DNA from 4 places in the Shewanella sp. M16 genome. Region 2 is predicted to be linked to each of the others. Evidence: predicted binding sites of a transcription regulator. Region 2 holds the regulator's gene; each other region holds the start of a gene.
The links. Region 2 encodes sigma-54, which starts transcription at its own class of promoters, with help from an activator protein. Its sites were predicted from a motif close to GTTGGCACGNNNNTNGNNT; they were not measured.
Positions count from the first base shown of each region.

Region 1 (4,190 bases), on a different contig from region 2:
TTTTTAGCGGCAAGGTCGTCAAGGGCGAGAAAACATTAAGTACGAGCTGTGTGGGTAGGTTAACGATGACCGTGCAGTCCGTGGGTACAGCAAAGGAATAGCTATATGAATAAGAGAGCAGCGCCGCAGCAGTCGGCGTCGACAGAGCAAGAGACACAACCGTTGGACGACAGTCGGTATGAAGACCTGCCGCGCAGTGAGTTCCTGCAATTACCCAAAGAGGAGCAAGACCGGCTCAATAAGCTACGTCAGCAGCGGGTGCGTGAGGCGCCCACGCTTTATGAGTGGGATATTAAGGTAGCGACTGTGTATGGTCTATTTTGGTTAACCTTCCTGATCCCGTGTGGTTGCGTAGCACTTATAGGGTGCTATTTGCTATCTGGCGATACTAGCTTGGGTATAGGGTTAATCATCATGGCTTTAATTATGTGCTTATCTGCTCGTTACCTCTGGTTTGCAGACAAACAGTACCATTATCGGCTCACCTCCGAGGGTTTAGTTACCACCTATCATGACGCGATTCCGGATGCAGCCTACGCGGTAGTGCGTGGGCTGGCTTGGTTTGGGGTGGTGGTTTGTATTGTCGGGGTGGCCTTTTTAGGCCCGGCCGCCTTGGTCGGTGCAGGAAGTTTTGCCGTGATGGCATTTTTCTTTACTGGTTTTAAAAATGTAGAGACTACTTACGAGAGTCCTATAAAAAATGGGCATCGTCATTTGATTAAGGTAACGCGGAATCGTCCATTTATTGCCTGCCAATCGGATATACGAACAATGGGCTTACGCGCAAGCATTCGTCTTCATTGCCCATTGGATAAGATGCACATTATCTTGTCATTGCTGATGACGCAGTTACCTGATTCTGAAATCCGTGTATTTAAAAATGAGCGCGTGTTAGATGGCGTACCATTTGCGTCATTTGAGTCAGGCAAACCAGCCCAACTATCAGATTTTGCCCCTGACAATCCCCAGCCTAGTTGAATAAAGCGTGGACACTTAACAATAATGGCGCTGTAGTTGCCGCGGCAACAGCAACAATAGAGATGGATGGTTAAAAACTGATCTAAATTAAACGAGGGTGCGGCATAAAACCACCTATATAGTCGGAAGTTAACTGGCGTGCCTTCTCTGAATGATAAAAGAGTGGTTGGCGATGATGCCTATTTAGAGAACAACGCGACGATTGAATCTGAATAAAAGTTGTATATACCTTCAAAATACAAAAAGCCCCGATAGCGTTGCTATCGAGGCTTTTATATTTTCTGTATCAATTACATAAAGCGAGCCGGTTGTATAGCGCTAGCCATTACAGGCTGTAGTACATTTCAAACTCAAGTGGGTGAGTTGTACGTGCTACGCGCTCAGCTTCTGCTGTTTTCAGTACGATATAAGATTGGATGAAATCTTCACTGAACACGCCGCCTTTTGTCAGGAACTCATGGTCAGCTTGCAGATTTTCAAGGGCGTTTTCTAATGACGTTGCCACTTGTGGGATTTCAGCCGCTTCTTCTGGAGGCAGATCGTACAGATCTTTGTCCATCGCTTCACCTGGGTGGATCTTGTTTTGGATACCGTCAAGACCCGCCATCAGCAGCGCTGCGAAACCTAAGTATGGGTTTGCATGTGGATCAGGGAAACGTGCTTCGATACGACGGCCTTTAGGGCTTGGTACCACTGGAATACGGATTGATGCAGAGCGGTTACGGGCAGAGTAGGCCAACATAACAGGTGCTTCAAAGTGTGGCACTAAACGCTTGTAAGAGTTCGTGCTTGGGTTAGTGAAAGCGTTCAGCGCGCGAGCGTGCTTGATGATACCACCTATGTAGTACAGAGCCGTTTCACTTAAACCTGCGTATTTGTCGCCAGCGAACAAGTTAACACCGTCTTTCGCCAGAGATTGGTGAACGTGCATGCCGCTACCGTTGTCACCAACGATGGGTTTAGGCATGAAAGTCGCCGTCTTACCGTAAGCGTGTGCCATGTTGTGCACTACGTACTTCAGAATCTGGATTTCATCCGCTTTCTTAGTCAAGGTGTTGAAGCGAGTTGCGATTTCGTTTTGACCTGCAGTCGCCACTTCATGGTGATGCGCTTCAACCACTTGGCCCATTTCTTCTAACACTAAACACATAGCGCTACGTAGGTCTTGTGATGAGTCAACCGGTGCAACTGGGAAGTAACCGCCTTTAACAAATGGACGGTGACCTGTGTTGCCGCCTTCGTAGCTAGTGCCTGAGTTCCAAGCCGCTTCTTTAGCGTCGATCTTAACGAAACAACCTGACATGTCAGTACCGAAACGGACATCGTCAAATAGGAAGAATTCTGGTTCTGGTCCAATCAATACAGTATCAGCGATACCAGTAGAGATCAGGTAAGCTTCTGCTTTTTTGGCAATTGAGCGTGGGTCACGGTCGTAACCTGTCATAGTACCGGGTTCAAGAATGTCACAACGGATCAGCGCTGTAGTTTCTTCGGTGAAAGGATCCAGTACGAATGTCGTTGGATCTGGCATCAGTACCATGTCTGATTCGTTAATGCCTTTCCAACCTGCGATAGAAGAACCGTCAAACATTTTGCCGTCTTCGAAGAAATCAGCATCTACCTGATGAGAAGGAATAGATACGTGCTGCTCTTTACCTTTAGTGTCGGTAAAACGTAAATCAACGAACTTAACTTCTAATTCTTCAAGTTGCTTTAAAACTGATTCAACTGACATTCTCAAGCCTCCGGTAGGGTAAAGGGATGCCCCTTCTATAATCTTTTAACTCAAGTGATTTATCTTGAGCCAAACTTACGAGCTATAAAGCGATATCCATGCCAATAATGTAACTTACTGATTAACATGGTTTAAAATCTTTGTTGCACTTAATTGGATTCGCGTGTGCACCATAATAGTGCTTTTGTCTGTGGCATTTTGGTGCATTACTCCATTTTGGTGCGCACTGAATTGATTCATGCAAACCTTAAGCTGGGATGCACAGCGATAACATGCACCGCTTATATGGCAATGAGATGGCAATGACACTTTGGCTTTCACTATCTCAGTAAGTACTGCCTCTGTGAAGCTCACACATACTTTCAGCGCCGATCGGGACTATTTACCACCGCATAACCGCCGCATAATTGTCATAAAACCACGCTAGTCTGTCCAACTATGCCACGCATTATCAATCCAATAGTGGTTTATTATCATATTATTAGGAAAGAGTTCGTTCTCATGTGCGAAATGTCTTTGCTGTTCACAGGCCAAGTGAAATCAGTGATGCGTAAAAAGGTATCCCGTGACAATGAAGTGAGTCTTAATGCCATCGGGTGTAAACGCCAACATGAACGTTAGATTAAGTGTGCCGCAGAATTTATTGCAGTGTGTTCACGTGGTAATTTCTCTGTGTCTAAGTCGATTTTGCTGATGCTTAAATCGACATTAGCAGTGCTAACATTGAATACGAAAAATAGCAAATTCAGCGGCTTAACTCGGATTTTTCCTACGAATATGGCAATTAAACAGAGCGTTAACTCTGGCTACAGAGGATTTTACTCAGTGGATGATTGACGGAAATTACCCAAGGATTGGCAGATTGTTTTATAAGTGTTCAAAAATAATCCTGTGCGCCAAGGCCGCTCTGGAGTAGAATGGCACGCTTTTTATTGTGGTAGATCGAGCTCGATCACCATAACGAATTACTGAAATATCCCTATTTTTGTTTGATGGTAAGAGGTTTATCCGTGCTAGAGAATTTACGTAACATCGCCATTATTGCACACGTTGACCATGGCAAAACGACCCTGGTAGACAAGTTGCTGTCACAGTCAGGCACCCTTGCAACCCGAGGAGAAGCCACTGAGCGGGTGATGGACTCCAACGATCTTGAAAAGGAACGTGGGATCACGATTCTGGCAAAGAATACTGCCATCAAGTGGAACGACTACCGTATTAACATCGTTGATACCCCAGGCCACGCCGATTTCGGTGGTGAGGTTGAGCGTGTTCTGTCTATGGTTGACTCAGTATTATTGCTGGTTGATGCCGTTGACGGTCCAATGCCACAAACTCGCTTCGTAACGAAGAAAGCGTTTGCTCAAGGCCTAAAGCCAATCGTTGTTATCAACAAAATTGACCGTCCAGGTGCACGCCCAGATTGGGTTATTGACCAAGTATTCGACCTGTTCGATAACTTAGGTGCAACTGACGA
Region 1 covers NZ_JAGTUL010000011.1:80,083-84,272, forward strand. Annotated here, with positions in the region: gene KFE26_RS09650 (hypothetical protein) at 106-978, shown strand; gene glnA (glutamate--ammonia ligase) at 1,304-2,713, opposite strand; gene typA (translational GTPase TypA) at 3,724-4,190, shown strand, end outside.
Region 1: glnA (glutamate--ammonia ligase) is a predicted target of sigma-54. The motif match lies at 2,801-2,819, and genes of this name have one in related genera.

Region 2 (4,190 bases):
CCGATGCTTGTTTATCGCCTTGGATTAAGGTGATGGTCGCATCAAACTCGGAAGCCAGTACCACCAACTTAGTGGCGGCACGGGCATGTAAACCGAGCTTATTACAGATAGTTATCTGACGTTCAAGCTTTGGCATTGTTGAGCTCTCGATGACGGGCATAAACTTTATGTTTACCGTTACTAAAGCGTTTTGCCAATTGCTCTGCGACGTAAACCGATCTGTGCTGTCCACCTGTGCAGCCAATGGCCACAGTTAAATAACTGCGATTGTTACGCTCGAGGTGCGGCAGCCAAGTCTCCAGTAAATTTTCGATTTGCCAGATGAACTTATTGACCAGTGGTTGGCGATTTAAGAACTCAGCTACGGGTTCATCTAAGCCAGTCAATGGCCGCAGCGCCAGCTCCCAGTGGGGATTGGGCAGAAAGCGCACATCGAACATAAAGTCGGCTTCGGTGGGCATTCCGTGCTTAAAGCCAAAGGACTCGAAGTTGATCACGAGTTCTTTATCGACACTACCAAGGAGAATTTGTCTGACTTGGTCACTTAAATCATAGATATTCAAATTCGACGTATCTATGTAGTGATCGACCAGTTTTGACATAGGCTCGAGCAGTTTTCCCTCCAGCTTTATCGCTTCTTGCAAAGAGACTCGGCTCTTCGACAAAGGATGCAAACGACGGGTTTCGCTGTAACGCTTGAGCAGAATTTTATCGCTGGAGTTAAGGAAGAAGCTCGTTAACTCAGTATCTGGTGGTAGGCTAGCGAGTTGTTTCACTAAGACCTTATCCTGCTCAGGCATGTTACGCACGTCGACACTGATGGCGACGAGATCGTTACTGCCTTTGAGTTGCTCAAGCAAACTGCCAATCAATGGCAAGGGAAGGTTATCGACACAATAATAGCCGAGATCTTCGAGTACCCTAAGGGCGACAGATTTGCCTGAGCCTGAGCGGCCCGACACTATGACCAGTTTCATCCAGTGATTACCTGATAGAGTTCCGTTTCATCATGCGTCTTGCGTAATTGCTTTAATATTTGCTTGTCGCTCAGCTTTTCGGCCATGCAAGACAAGGTACTTAAGTGCTGCTGACATTGGTCTGCAGGCACCAGTAGTGCAAATAAAATATCAACAGGTTGCTTATCGATAGCATCAAATGCTATCGGCTCTTCACACTTAATTAGTATGGCAATGGGCTGATCTATATCGGCTAGTCGACCATGTGGAATGGCGATGCCGTTACCTATACCTGTGCTCCCCATCTTTTCGCGCGCCACTAGGCTTTCGAATATCTCTTGAGATGAGAGGGTCGGGTACTGGGCAGCGACTAAGTCGCTGATGAGTTCCAGTACCTTTTTCTTGCTGCCCGGAGTGGCGCAGGTAGTGCACTCCGGCCGCAGTATGGTACAAAGTTCCATTATTAGTGTTTTGTTAACTTCTCTTTGTGTTTAATAACCTGACGGTCAAGCTTGTCAATCAGGGCGTCTATAGCGGCATACATGTCAGCATGCTCTGAAGTAGCAAAAACTTCACCACCTATGAGGTTTATTCTCGCTTCGGCAATCTGTTGCATTTTCTCAACATTGAGCACAACGTGCACATTATTGATCTGTTCGAAATGGCGTTCAAGTTTTGAAAACTTTTCTTCTACATATGCACGTAACGATTCGGTAATTTCGATATGGTGCCCACTTAGGTTTATTTGCATAGAAACGTCCTCCGATATCCACTGTAGGTTATAAACTTTTACGCTGATTAGAAGGTGGAATAAGCATAGCCTCTCGGTACTTCGCAATGGTTCTGCGGGCTACGTTGATCCCTTGTTCTGCCAGAAGTTGTGCCATCTTACTATCGCTTAATGGTTTTTTCTGGTTTTCCGCTGCCACCAGTTTCTTTATAAAGGCTCTGATTGCTGTGGATGAGCACTCACCACCATCGTCAGTACCGACGTGGCTAGAGAAGAAGTATTTTAGTTCAAAAAGTCCCTTAGGGGTATGCATGTATTTTTGAGTTGTGACCCGTGAGATGGTGGACTCATGCATTTCTACCGCTTCGGCAATATCGTTAAGCACCATAGGCTTCATGGCTTCTTCACCGTACTCAAAGAAACCTTGCTGATATTGCACTATGCAATTAGCAACTTTAAGCAAAGTATCGTTACGGCTTTCTAGGCTCTTAATAAACCATTTAGCCTCTTGCAGATGGCCGCGAATAAATTGGCTATCGGCTTGGTTTTTGGTACTGCGTGCCATAGAAGCATAATGTTGATTTACATTGATTTTGGGCATGCAGTCAGGATTAAGCTCAACAACCCAGCGGCCATTTTTCTTCGACACAGACACATCTGGGATAACGTATTCGTCATTATTGGGCGTGATCAACAAACCTGGGCGAGGATTGAGGGTTTGGATAAGTGCTATACCATCCCTTAATTCATCTTCTTTTAATTTAGTCTTACGCATCAATAACCTAAAGTCTCGGGCGGCGATCAGATCTAAATGATCTTTGATCAGCATACGGGCGTTTTCTAGGTTGGGAGTATCAGCGGCGAAATGCGACAGTTGGATCAGCAGGCATTCACTTAAATCGCGGGCGGCAACGCCTATGGGATCAAAATGCTGAATACGCTTGAGTACGGCTTCGACTTCGTCAAGCTCAACTTCAGGATTGCCCATGGCTTCGAGAATTTCTTCAGTGCTTTGGGTGAGATAGCCCTGATCGTCGATGGCATCAATAATGGCGGTGGCAATGGCTAAATCGGTTTCAGAAAACGGCGTGAGGTTTTTTTGCCATTCTAAGTGTTCGTACAACCCTTCACTGGTCTCGCCTTGGAAGGGCATATCGTCTTCACGACTGCCGCCGGGGCCTGAGTTTGGGGAGGCGGTAAACACTTCATCCCATGTGGTGTCCATGGGGAGCTCATCGGGCATGGATTCTTTGGTTAGCGACTCTGCCGTGTCTATGGTGGAGCTGTCTTTTTCTGGTGGCAGAGTGCTAGATTCACTGAAATCCGTATCGGATAGCGTTTGGTTTACAGGGTTTTTAGTGGCGTCGAATTGATCCTCTTCCAGCTCGAGAAGGGGATTAGAATCTAATGCTTGCTGGATCTCTTGCTGCAGTTCTAATGACGACAGTTGCAACAGACGTATAGCCTGTTGTAGTTGTGGCGTCATGGTTAACTGTTGACCCAGTTTGAGCTGGAGTGACGCTTTCATGTTACCGCTGATCCCTACGTTATTATTGTTGGATGAGGTCGCTTATTATTATCTTGAGTGAAGCCCAATGGCGGTATAAATTGCCTCCATTGGCTTCGCTCGATTAACTATAGCCTGAATTGTTCACCTAAGTACACAGCCCTAACTTGCTGATTGTCTAAGATCTCTGCTGGAGTTCCTTCGGCAATCAGGTTTCCGTGACTCACAATATAAGCATGTTCACATACATCTAATGTCTCGCGGACATTATGGTCTGTGATCAGTACGCCAAGGCCGCGACTTTTGAGTTGTTCGATAATCTTCTTGATGTCGATAACCGAAATAGGATCGACGCCGGCAAACGGTTCATCGAGCAAAATGAACTTAGGATTAGCGGCTAAAGCCCGCGCAATTTCGACGCGACGACGTTCGCCACCCGACAATGACATGCCTTGGCTGTCACGGATGTGGGTGATATGAAACTCTTCGAGCAGATGTTCTAGTTCTTCTTCTCGTTCTTCGTTTTTAAGTTCTTTACGAGTTTGCAGTACGGCCATGATGTTGTCATGAACAGTTAGCTTACGAAAGATACTGGCTTCCTGCGGTAAGTAACCTATGCCTTTGCGGGCACGCAGATGCATAGGATCTGCGGTTAAATCATCATCGTCGATAAAGATATGTCCCTTATCGCTCTTCACTAGCCCGACAACCATGTAAAAGGTCGTGGTTTTACCTGCACCGTTTGGACCGAGTAGGCCAACGACTTGACCGGTTTTTACCGTCAGACTGACGTCTTTAACCACTTGGCGACTCTTGTAACTTTTCGCCAGATTTTGTGCTCTTAAGGTGATTTGGGTCATTTAGAGTCCTGCTTTTTTACAGGTTTATCCGCCGGAGCGTCTGATTTAGCATCATCTTGATAGTTTTCAGGCTGAATAATAGTGATCACGCGATCGTCACCACTGCCAGTACTCTCGGCCATCAATTTCTGTTGAAT
Region 2 covers NZ_JAGTUL010000009.1:125,518-129,707, forward strand. Annotated here, with positions in the region: gene KFE26_RS08320 (HPr family phosphocarrier protein) at 1-136, opposite strand, end outside; gene rapZ (RNase adapter RapZ) at 123-977, opposite strand; gene ptsN (PTS IIA-like nitrogen regulatory protein PtsN) at 974-1,417, opposite strand; gene hpf (ribosome hibernation promoting factor) at 1,420-1,707, opposite strand; gene KFE26_RS08340 (RNA polymerase factor sigma-54) at 1,736-3,214, opposite strand; gene lptB (LPS export ABC transporter ATP-binding protein) at 3,322-4,053, opposite strand; gene lptA (lipopolysaccharide transport periplasmic protein LptA) at 4,050-4,190, opposite strand, start outside.

Region 3 (4,190 bases), on a different contig from region 2:
GATATTTTTTCTGAAATAAGCGCTTTAGCTAATTCTGAGATTGCCGATACGGTGGGGACAATAGGCTCTGCACTCGCAAAAGCGGGTATGAAGAGGGTGAAAAGACTAAAAAAACAGACTAAATTTACTTTCATAATGAAGAGACTAGCTTGTAACGCCAGAATGCACCTATACTTTTATTAAGTTCGAAGCTGACCACTGTAATAATAATTTGCATCACTGTCAGAAGATTGACTCAGTTTCGACTATGTTTATCGATAGATAAGACGTAAGCAATTAATATGCCTATACTCAACTGAGTTATAGGGCCGAACATAAACAGAACAACAAGGCAGAGTTATGTCGAGTATTCTTGATTCAGTCAACAAACGAACCCAGCTCGTTGGACAAAACCGTTTAGAATTGCTGCTTTTTAAATTAAACGGTCGTCAACGGTTTGGGATTAACGTGTTTAAGGTGAAAGAAGTACTGCAGTGTCCACCACTGACCACTTTGCCTAAACTTAATCCTTATGTGAAGGGTGTTGCTCATATTCGTGGAACAACCATTTCAGTGATTGATTTGAGTGCGGCAACAGGGGGAAAACCTTTAGCAAGCACTGAAAACTGTTTCATCATTATTTCTGAATATAACCGCAGTGTTCAAGGCTTCTTGGTCAGTTCTGTTGAGCGGATCATTAACATGAATTGGGAAGCGATTATGCCTCCGCCGCAAGGTGCTGGCCGTTATTCTTATCTGACAGCTGTGACTGAAATTGAAGGTGAATTAGTTGAAATTCTCGATGTGGAAAAAATCTTAGATGAGATTTCACCGGTTAAAACGGCTATCAGTGAAGAAGCCAATGAAAAACTGACCCTCGACAGAACTCAGCATTACCATATTATGGTTATTGATGATTCTGCCGTGGCGCGTAAACAAATTATTCGTTCACTCGAGTCATTGAATTTACAAATTGATACCGCAAAAGATGGTCGCGAAGCATTAGATAAGCTTAAAGAGATCGCCAAAGAGATGGATAATGTGGCCGATGAGATCCCCCTCATTATCTCTGATATTGAGATGCCTGAAATGGATGGCTACACCCTGACCGCTGAAATCCGAGATGATCCTAAGCTTAAGCATATTAAAGTGGTACTGCATACTTCGTTAAGTGGTGTATTCAATCAGGCAATGGTTCAAAAAGTGGGGGCTAATGACTTTATCGCTAAGTTTAATCCCGACGAACTGGCCGCTGCTGTGAATAAGCATTTAAGTTTGTAATTGATGTAGGTTAGTACCTAGATACGCCTTACGCTATAATCTCGACTTTATAACATGATGGTTTCGCACTGATTTTGGTGCTTGCTATAGGATTTAGGATGTGAATGTGCCAAATAAATCACTCGCTGAGGCTGAATATAATCAATTTAGGTTGTTCTTAGAGCAACACAGCGGCATCGTACTGGGTGAAAATAAGCAATATCTTGTGCGCAGTCGTCTTGCTCCTTTGATGGGCAAATATAACCTGCCATCCTTATCTGATGTGGTTAAGCATTCGATGAAGCCTACTGAGCGTGCGCTCAGAGCTGAAGTGATCGATGCTATGACGACCAATGAAACCCTTTGGTTCCGTGATCGTTATCCATTTGAGTTGTTGAATAATGTCCTACTACCTGAATACAGTCGTCTGGGGCGTCCGCTTAAAATTTGGTCTGCGGCTTGCTCGTCAGGCCAAGAGCCATACTCATTGGCTATGACTATTCTTGAGTATCAACAGAAGAAGCCTGGTGCCTTGGCTGGTAGTGCTTCTATTCAAGCAACGGATTTATCTCCTTCCATGTTGGAACGTTGCAAAAATGCCGAGTACGATAGTTTGGCATTAGCGCGTGGTTTATCTGAAGAACGTAAGCGTCAGTTTTTTGATGCATTACCTTCAGGCAATATGAAGTTAAAGGACAATGTGAAGCGGTTGGTGAACTTTAGAGCGCATAATTTACTCGAGAGTTATAGTCTGCTTGGCAAGTTCGACATTATCTTTTGCCGCAATGTGCTGATTTATTTTGCACCAGAGGCAAAGGCAAAAATTTTGCGGCAATTCGCTGCCGCTCTCAATCCCAAAGGGATTTTATTTCTCGGTGCATCAGAATCTATCGCTGGTTTAACGGACGAGTTTGATATGGTTCGTTGTAACCCTGGCATTTATTACCAGAAAAAGACTTAACTCAGCCGCTCTAAAGAAAATTACCGACAATTGTCGGTAATTTTTTACCCATCACTTGCTCATCCTTGTTGTTATTCTCAAAATTTTCCTGATGTTGGCACATGAATTGCTTTATTTTCGTGAGAACACGAGGAGGCAATTTTATGGCGATCAATTTTGATAATGCACTGGGTGTGCATCAATACACTCTCGGTATTAGAGCGCAGCGGGCTGAAGTCATTTCAAGCAATATCGCTAACGCAGATACGCCACATTACAAAGCCCGCGATGTTGATTTTTCTGCGGCAATGCAGGCCGCTCGAGGCCAACAGCAGCAGCGAAATAGTCTTGAAATGCAAGAGCCAGATAAGCATTTTGGGCTTGCGGAGTTGACTGGGCAATTTGTTAAGTTCCGTGTGCCAAATCAACCCGATACCGGTGATGGTAATACTGTTGATATCCAACAGGAACAATCGGCATTCATGCAAAATGCACTTGAATATCAAATGTCGCTAGGTTTTTTAGACAGTAAGTTTAGTGGCATGAAGAAAGCGTTGAGAGGGGATTAATCATGAGTTTATTTAGCATATTTGATGTTGCTGGCTCGGGAATGTCTGCTCAATCGGTCAGGCTAAACACCACCGCGAGCAACATAGCCAACGCGGATTCCGTCTCGAGTAGTGTAGATAAGACCTATCGTTCTCGTCATCCCATTTTTGAAGCCGAAATGGCTAAGGCCCAAAGTCAGCAACAAGCCTCTCAAGGTGTAGCTGTAAAAGGCATTGTAGAAAGTGATAAACCACTACTGAAAGAATACTCGCCCGATCATCCAATGGCGGATGCGGACGGCTTTATTTATAAACCGAATGTTAATGTCATGGAAGAAATGGCAGATATGATTTCTGCTTCGCGCTCATATCAAATGAATGTTCAAGTCGCTGAAGCAGCTAAGTCTATGCTGCAACAAACACTTGGGATGGGTAAATAACATGTGTTACTTAGGAGGTAAGCTGTGAGCCTCATTAATCAAATTAACCAAGCGTCGGCGCAGACGGCTCAAAATAAGAGTCAGCCAAATGCCGTTACGACGAATTCATCAACCAGCTCAACGGGTAATCCGTTTCTTGATGGCATACGTTTGCCAAAAGAGTCAATAGTACCGGAAGCAAAAAGCCAGCAGTTAACTCAAGATGACTTTTTCTCGTTATTAAGCCAACAGTTATCGATGCAAGATCCCTTTAAGCCCGTCGACAACGACCAAATGATTGCGCAGATGGCATCATTCTCGACGGTTGATGGTATTACTAAGTTGAATAAGGAAATCGTTAATTTAAACGGTGTTATGACATCAAGCCAAGCATTACAGGCATCAGGACTTGTTGGTCGCAAGGTGTTGATCCCAACTGATACAGGTAACATTTCAGCTGAAAGCCCAACAATAAAAGGTGTGATTAGCACGCCAGCTAAAATTCCTGAAGTTACTGTACGTGTTGAGGATGAGAAAGGCCAAGTTGTGACCACCTTTAAAGTTGATGGCAGTAAGGGGGGCAATGTCGATGTTAACTGGGATGGCCTCGATAAAGATGGAAACCCTGTAACCACAGGTAACTATACGATCAAGGCGAGTGGTTTAGTGGATGGGAAATCCCAAGAATTGCCAGTCTCGACCTATGCTCATGTGACCAGCGTTTCTCTCGGTACGGCCAGTACTGGCGCGATTCTTAACTTGAGAGGCGGTATGGGCATCAAGTTAACCGATGTGTTAGCTGTGTCTGAAACCTAAGTTTGCATAAAAGAATTTTTGCAGTATCCGAATTGAGCGTAAGTTGCTCATAAATGAATTGAGTCAAGTGTAGAGGTGAATTATGTCGTTTAACATTGCATTGAGTGGCATTTCTGCCGCGCAGAAAGATTTAAACACTACGGCGAATAACATTGCTAATGCGAACACCATTGGCTTTAAAGAGTCCCGTGCTGAATTTGCGGATGTTTACGCTAATTCTATTTTTTC
Region 3 covers NZ_JAGTUL010000023.1:51,792-55,981, reverse strand. Annotated here, with positions in the region: gene flgA (flagellar basal body P-ring formation chaperone FlgA) at 1-134, opposite strand, end outside; gene KFE26_RS15600 (chemotaxis protein CheV) at 340-1,260, shown strand; gene KFE26_RS15595 (protein-glutamate O-methyltransferase CheR) at 1,361-2,200, shown strand; gene flgB (flagellar basal body rod protein FlgB) at 2,344-2,748, shown strand; gene flgC (flagellar basal body rod protein FlgC) at 2,751-3,167, shown strand; gene flgD (flagellar hook assembly protein FlgD) at 3,192-3,962, shown strand; gene flgE (flagellar hook protein FlgE) at 4,045-4,190, shown strand, end outside.
Region 3: flgB (flagellar basal body rod protein FlgB) is a predicted target of sigma-54. The motif match lies at 2,294-2,312, and genes of this name have one in related genera.

Region 4 (4,190 bases), on a different contig from region 2:
TTGACTCTAAGTGGGGCACTGGGGAGTTACTGCAAGTCTGGAATGATGACGATTTTAACTGCCTGCAACAAAACTTGATTGGTCATCTGATGATGAAGAAAAAACTGAAGCAGTCACCGACTTGGTTTATCGGTCTGTTAGATGAGGGAGATAAAATGCTCACCATCAATAACAGTGATGGTAGCGTATGGATTGAAATCCCTGGTGAAGTGCAATCTGAGCAATTGTCCTCGAGTTTGACTGCGTTTATCGAAGCATTATCGCCACGGATAGCACCACCCGTTAAACATGAAGAATTACCTATGCCCGCATTAGAACATCCTGGTATTTTCGCCAGTTTTAAACGTATGTGGCAAAACCTTTTCGGTAAACGTTAACTTCTGTGAGCGACATTTTTATTATCAACCTAAGTATTAACTCAACCTAAGCGTGGCTTATCTTAGGTTGAGTTCTGCAAGGGGATAAACAGGTGTTATTGATGATCCCAAGACAGATTCGACACTATGCGGCAAGGCTCGCAGCGAAAATGGAACATATCCAATAAAGGTTCATCGAGTTTCCAATCATGACTGCCACAACGTGGGCAAGGTCGCGTTTTTTCTGTGGCTAAATCTTGGCCGCCAACGCGATATAAGTAGTAATAGGTCGGGATCTGAGTGAGATATTCGATACGACCGCGCAAATCCCAACCTCTGCGAAATAAATCACTGTCAGGACTCGATAATTCCTCTAGCGCGGCAAATTCTGCCTTAGTGGCCGCCGCCATTTGCAGCTCGTCGCAGGCTTGCCATTCGCTCTGCCAACGGATAATACGTTTATGATCGCCATTAAAGGTTGCGGGTATACGGTACAGGGGAATGGGCAATAAATTGTCGCCGCTGCGTAGGGGCGAGCACATATGCACAAAACTGGTGTATAGCAGTTGCCAGCTGGGTGTTTCGGTATTACTTACTTCAGAATTGATATCCTGACCAATAAACTTTTCCCGCGGCGCGAGTAGTTTAGCGTCGGTTAATTCTACTAAGGCTTTTTTGACCCAAGGGCTGTGATATTTGTGCGCTAAACTGCTTTTCTCTGGCATCAATAAACGCACTCTAAACTCACCGTCATTAAAGGCGACCGCAAATTCTCGCCCTAAGATTTGGCCATTAGCTCGATAGGCTTCAAGGAGCTGATTAATGGCCTTCTCGGCGGCAGATATCGTGGTGTCGGCGAAGCATTCGAAGCGCAGTTCAGTGACAAACATTAAGCTGTTTTTCCTTGGCTTTCTAATAAGTTGATGCGTTGTTTAAGTTCAAGCAGTTCGTTTTTTAATTGCATTATTTCTGTTTTTTGCTGCTCAGCATGACGTTCAAAATACGCCTGTTGCATCTGCAGGCGCTCGGCGAGCATTGCAAGGGTTAAGGTATCGTTAGTTGCGGGAACGTCAGTTGTAGGGCTGATAGTTTGCAACTCAGCTAAACGCTCGCGATCCGCCTTAGGCATAGATTTAAATTGTTGCAAGCCTTGGATTAATATCGGTAAAGGTAGGCTACTACCTAAACGGGTTTTAATTAAGGCAAGGCTCGGTACTTTACCGCAAGCTTCGAGCGAACGTGCGGCCGCTAATACTTGGTCAAGGGGACTCATAATTAGCAAAATTCCTTAATTTGTTGAATTGTTTAAACCAATTTTAAAATAATAATTAATTTTTTCATTTAAAAACAGTGTGTTGTCTTGTGGCATTTATTTTGCTTATTGTCCAGCCGAAATACCATTTATTAAGCTTCAATAATAATTACACAGGATGTCACATGATGAACCATAAATTGAATAACAAACTTATCGCCATCACTTTTTTAGGGCTCGCAAGCTTAGGTCTTAGCGGCTGCGTGGTCAATGTCGGTGATGGAGAATCGGGCTGGGATAGCAGCGAATCTTGGGAGAAAGTGCAGGATAAAAATCGTACTAACTTAACCAAGCTGAGCTTAGGCATGCCTAAAGACCAAGTGATAATCTTAATGGGCACCGCTGATTTTAGTGAAGCCTATATTCAACAAAGTGCTCAACAAGGTGAAGCCAATAAAGAAGTCTTAGTGTTGTTTTATCGTACCCAGCGTAATAATGGCGATGGAAAAACCACTAAGGATGAATGCACGCCTATCGTGCTGAGCAACAATGCCTTAGTGGGTTGGGGTGAAACGGCTTACGGTAAAATCTGAACCAACGAGTCTTATCGTTTACGTAGCTGAGTGTCTAATTGCTCAATGGGCTCAGTCCAGAGGGCATCGGCTTCTAAACCTTCAATGATAAAGCTCTTTTGGGCAGGGGTCCAAAAGGGCGCTTGGCTTAAATGGATGTGATGGTCGATATCATGGGTTGCAATAAACTGCGCTATGGCCTCGTCGCTACTGTCTAAACCGAGTTGCTCAAACAAGTGGCTTAAGTCTACTGGAGTTGTATCCATCATTATTTCCTTTTCAGTATAGTGCCTTCGTTTAGAGTAAGCGCCTGATTGAAAAATGCAATCTATGATTAAAATTTGCACTTTTTAGTTTCCTTGGTAGATTAACAGTTACGCATAAAAAAGTGTGAGCTAAGTCAAGGAATGCTAACGATGGACAATGAAATTCTGGAGGACTGCCGCGCAGTCTATTTGACCGCGGAAGACTTACGCATTGCCGCTTCTATTCTCTATAACGCTTACCATGATGATCCTTTTTTTGTCGATTCACTCTTTACCTCAGACAAAGCCGCTTATGAGCAAAAATTGCGCGCCGCAATCAGGGAAGAACTCAATACGTTATGGCAACAAAAACAAGCCCTCATTGGTTTATTCGACCATGAAAGACTCTTTGGGTTAGCCTGTGTAGTTACTCAAGAAGTGCCTTTAGGGGAAGGGCGTTATTGGCATTGGCGCTTAAAGATGTTGTTAGGTACAGGTTGGCAATCGACTCAAGCGCTAATGAACAAAGAGTCCAGTATTATTGAACTTTTACCCAGTAAGCACTGCGGTATTTTGCAGTTTATTGCTCTTGCACCAAATGAACAGCACAAAGGACTTGGACATAAGTTAGTACAAGCTGTGGTGAGTTGGTGTGATGAGCAGCCTGATTTGGATGGCATTGGTGTGTTTATCGCTCAGGAGAACCACTTGCAACTGTTTACTCAGCATGACTTTGTATCCATAGGCGAGCTGAGTATTGGCAGTATTCATGGCCAACTTTTATTCTATTCGGTTCAACAAGATGACTAACTCTTATAAACGTTTCGCCGATTTTTATCCTTTCTATTTATCCCAACACCAGCACCCGATTTGTCGGCAATTACACTTTGTTGGCAGTTGTTTAGTTCTGCTGCTGATTGGCATTGCCTTGGTTTCACAAGCCTGGTGGCTATGTTGGTTCATTCCTATTGTTGGTTATGGTTTTGCGTGGGTGGGACACTTCGTATTTGAGAAGAATCGACCCGCGACATTTCAGTATCCTTTTTACAGTTTGATGGCAGATTGGGTGATGTTTGCGCAGATGATCCGCCGCTTTTTTAAACGTTAAAAAAATTGCCAGAGTGAGATGCCCATGCCCGTGTGAGAGATCGCTTACAAACGTTGTAGGACATAATGTTTTCTTTTTGATTGTTTTTTGTTCTGCGACATTTAATTTTAAATAGAATCATTGGGTTGTATTTATTTTCCTTTGGTTGGTCCGTAATTAATTTTGTAGTCCGTTCTTTGAGCCGAACAAAAAAGTTAGGGTTAACGTAGAATTCACTCATGGCCAAAGCAAATGGATAGCAAGGAAAGCGAAACAGGCCAAAGGGACGCAAGAAGCAACGAATTAAGATTTCAAGGTTGAAATCGCTGACGGTAGGAAAACTGTCATTCGCTTGGGATAGGCTAAGGAAAAGCAGGATTGCTTTTCAAGGATGATTAGGGACAGTGAGTTGTATCGTCAGGATGATGAATTTCAGGAAGAATACAGGACACGCTTAAGGATTAAGCATGAACTCGAAACAGGATGTGTCGAGATAAGGATAAAGTATAAGGGTGAACAGCTTGTACTAATCTATGGAAAATAAATTTTGCAGGATGCAATAGGAATACGTCATAGGAAGTGACAGGCTCTGTAAAAAGGATTTACAGGTCAAGGGACTGAGTGTTATCTCACGTAAGTTTGATACACAGGGACGAAAAGGGATTACAGGGACGACGC
Region 4 covers NZ_JAGTUL010000008.1:30,761-34,950, forward strand. Annotated here, with positions in the region: gene syd (SecY-interacting protein) at 1-377, shown strand, start outside; gene KFE26_RS07230 (Zn-ribbon-containing protein) at 473-1,246, opposite strand; gene KFE26_RS07235 (hypothetical protein) at 1,246-1,629, opposite strand; gene KFE26_RS07240 (DUF3192 domain-containing protein) at 1,794-2,201, shown strand; gene KFE26_RS07245 (DUF2789 domain-containing protein) at 2,213-2,446, opposite strand; gene KFE26_RS07250 (GNAT family N-acetyltransferase) at 2,597-3,235, shown strand; gene KFE26_RS07255 (DUF962 domain-containing protein) at 3,228-3,533, shown strand.
Region 4: KFE26_RS07240 (DUF3192 domain-containing protein) is a predicted target of sigma-54. The motif match lies at 1,718-1,736, and genes of this name have one in related genera.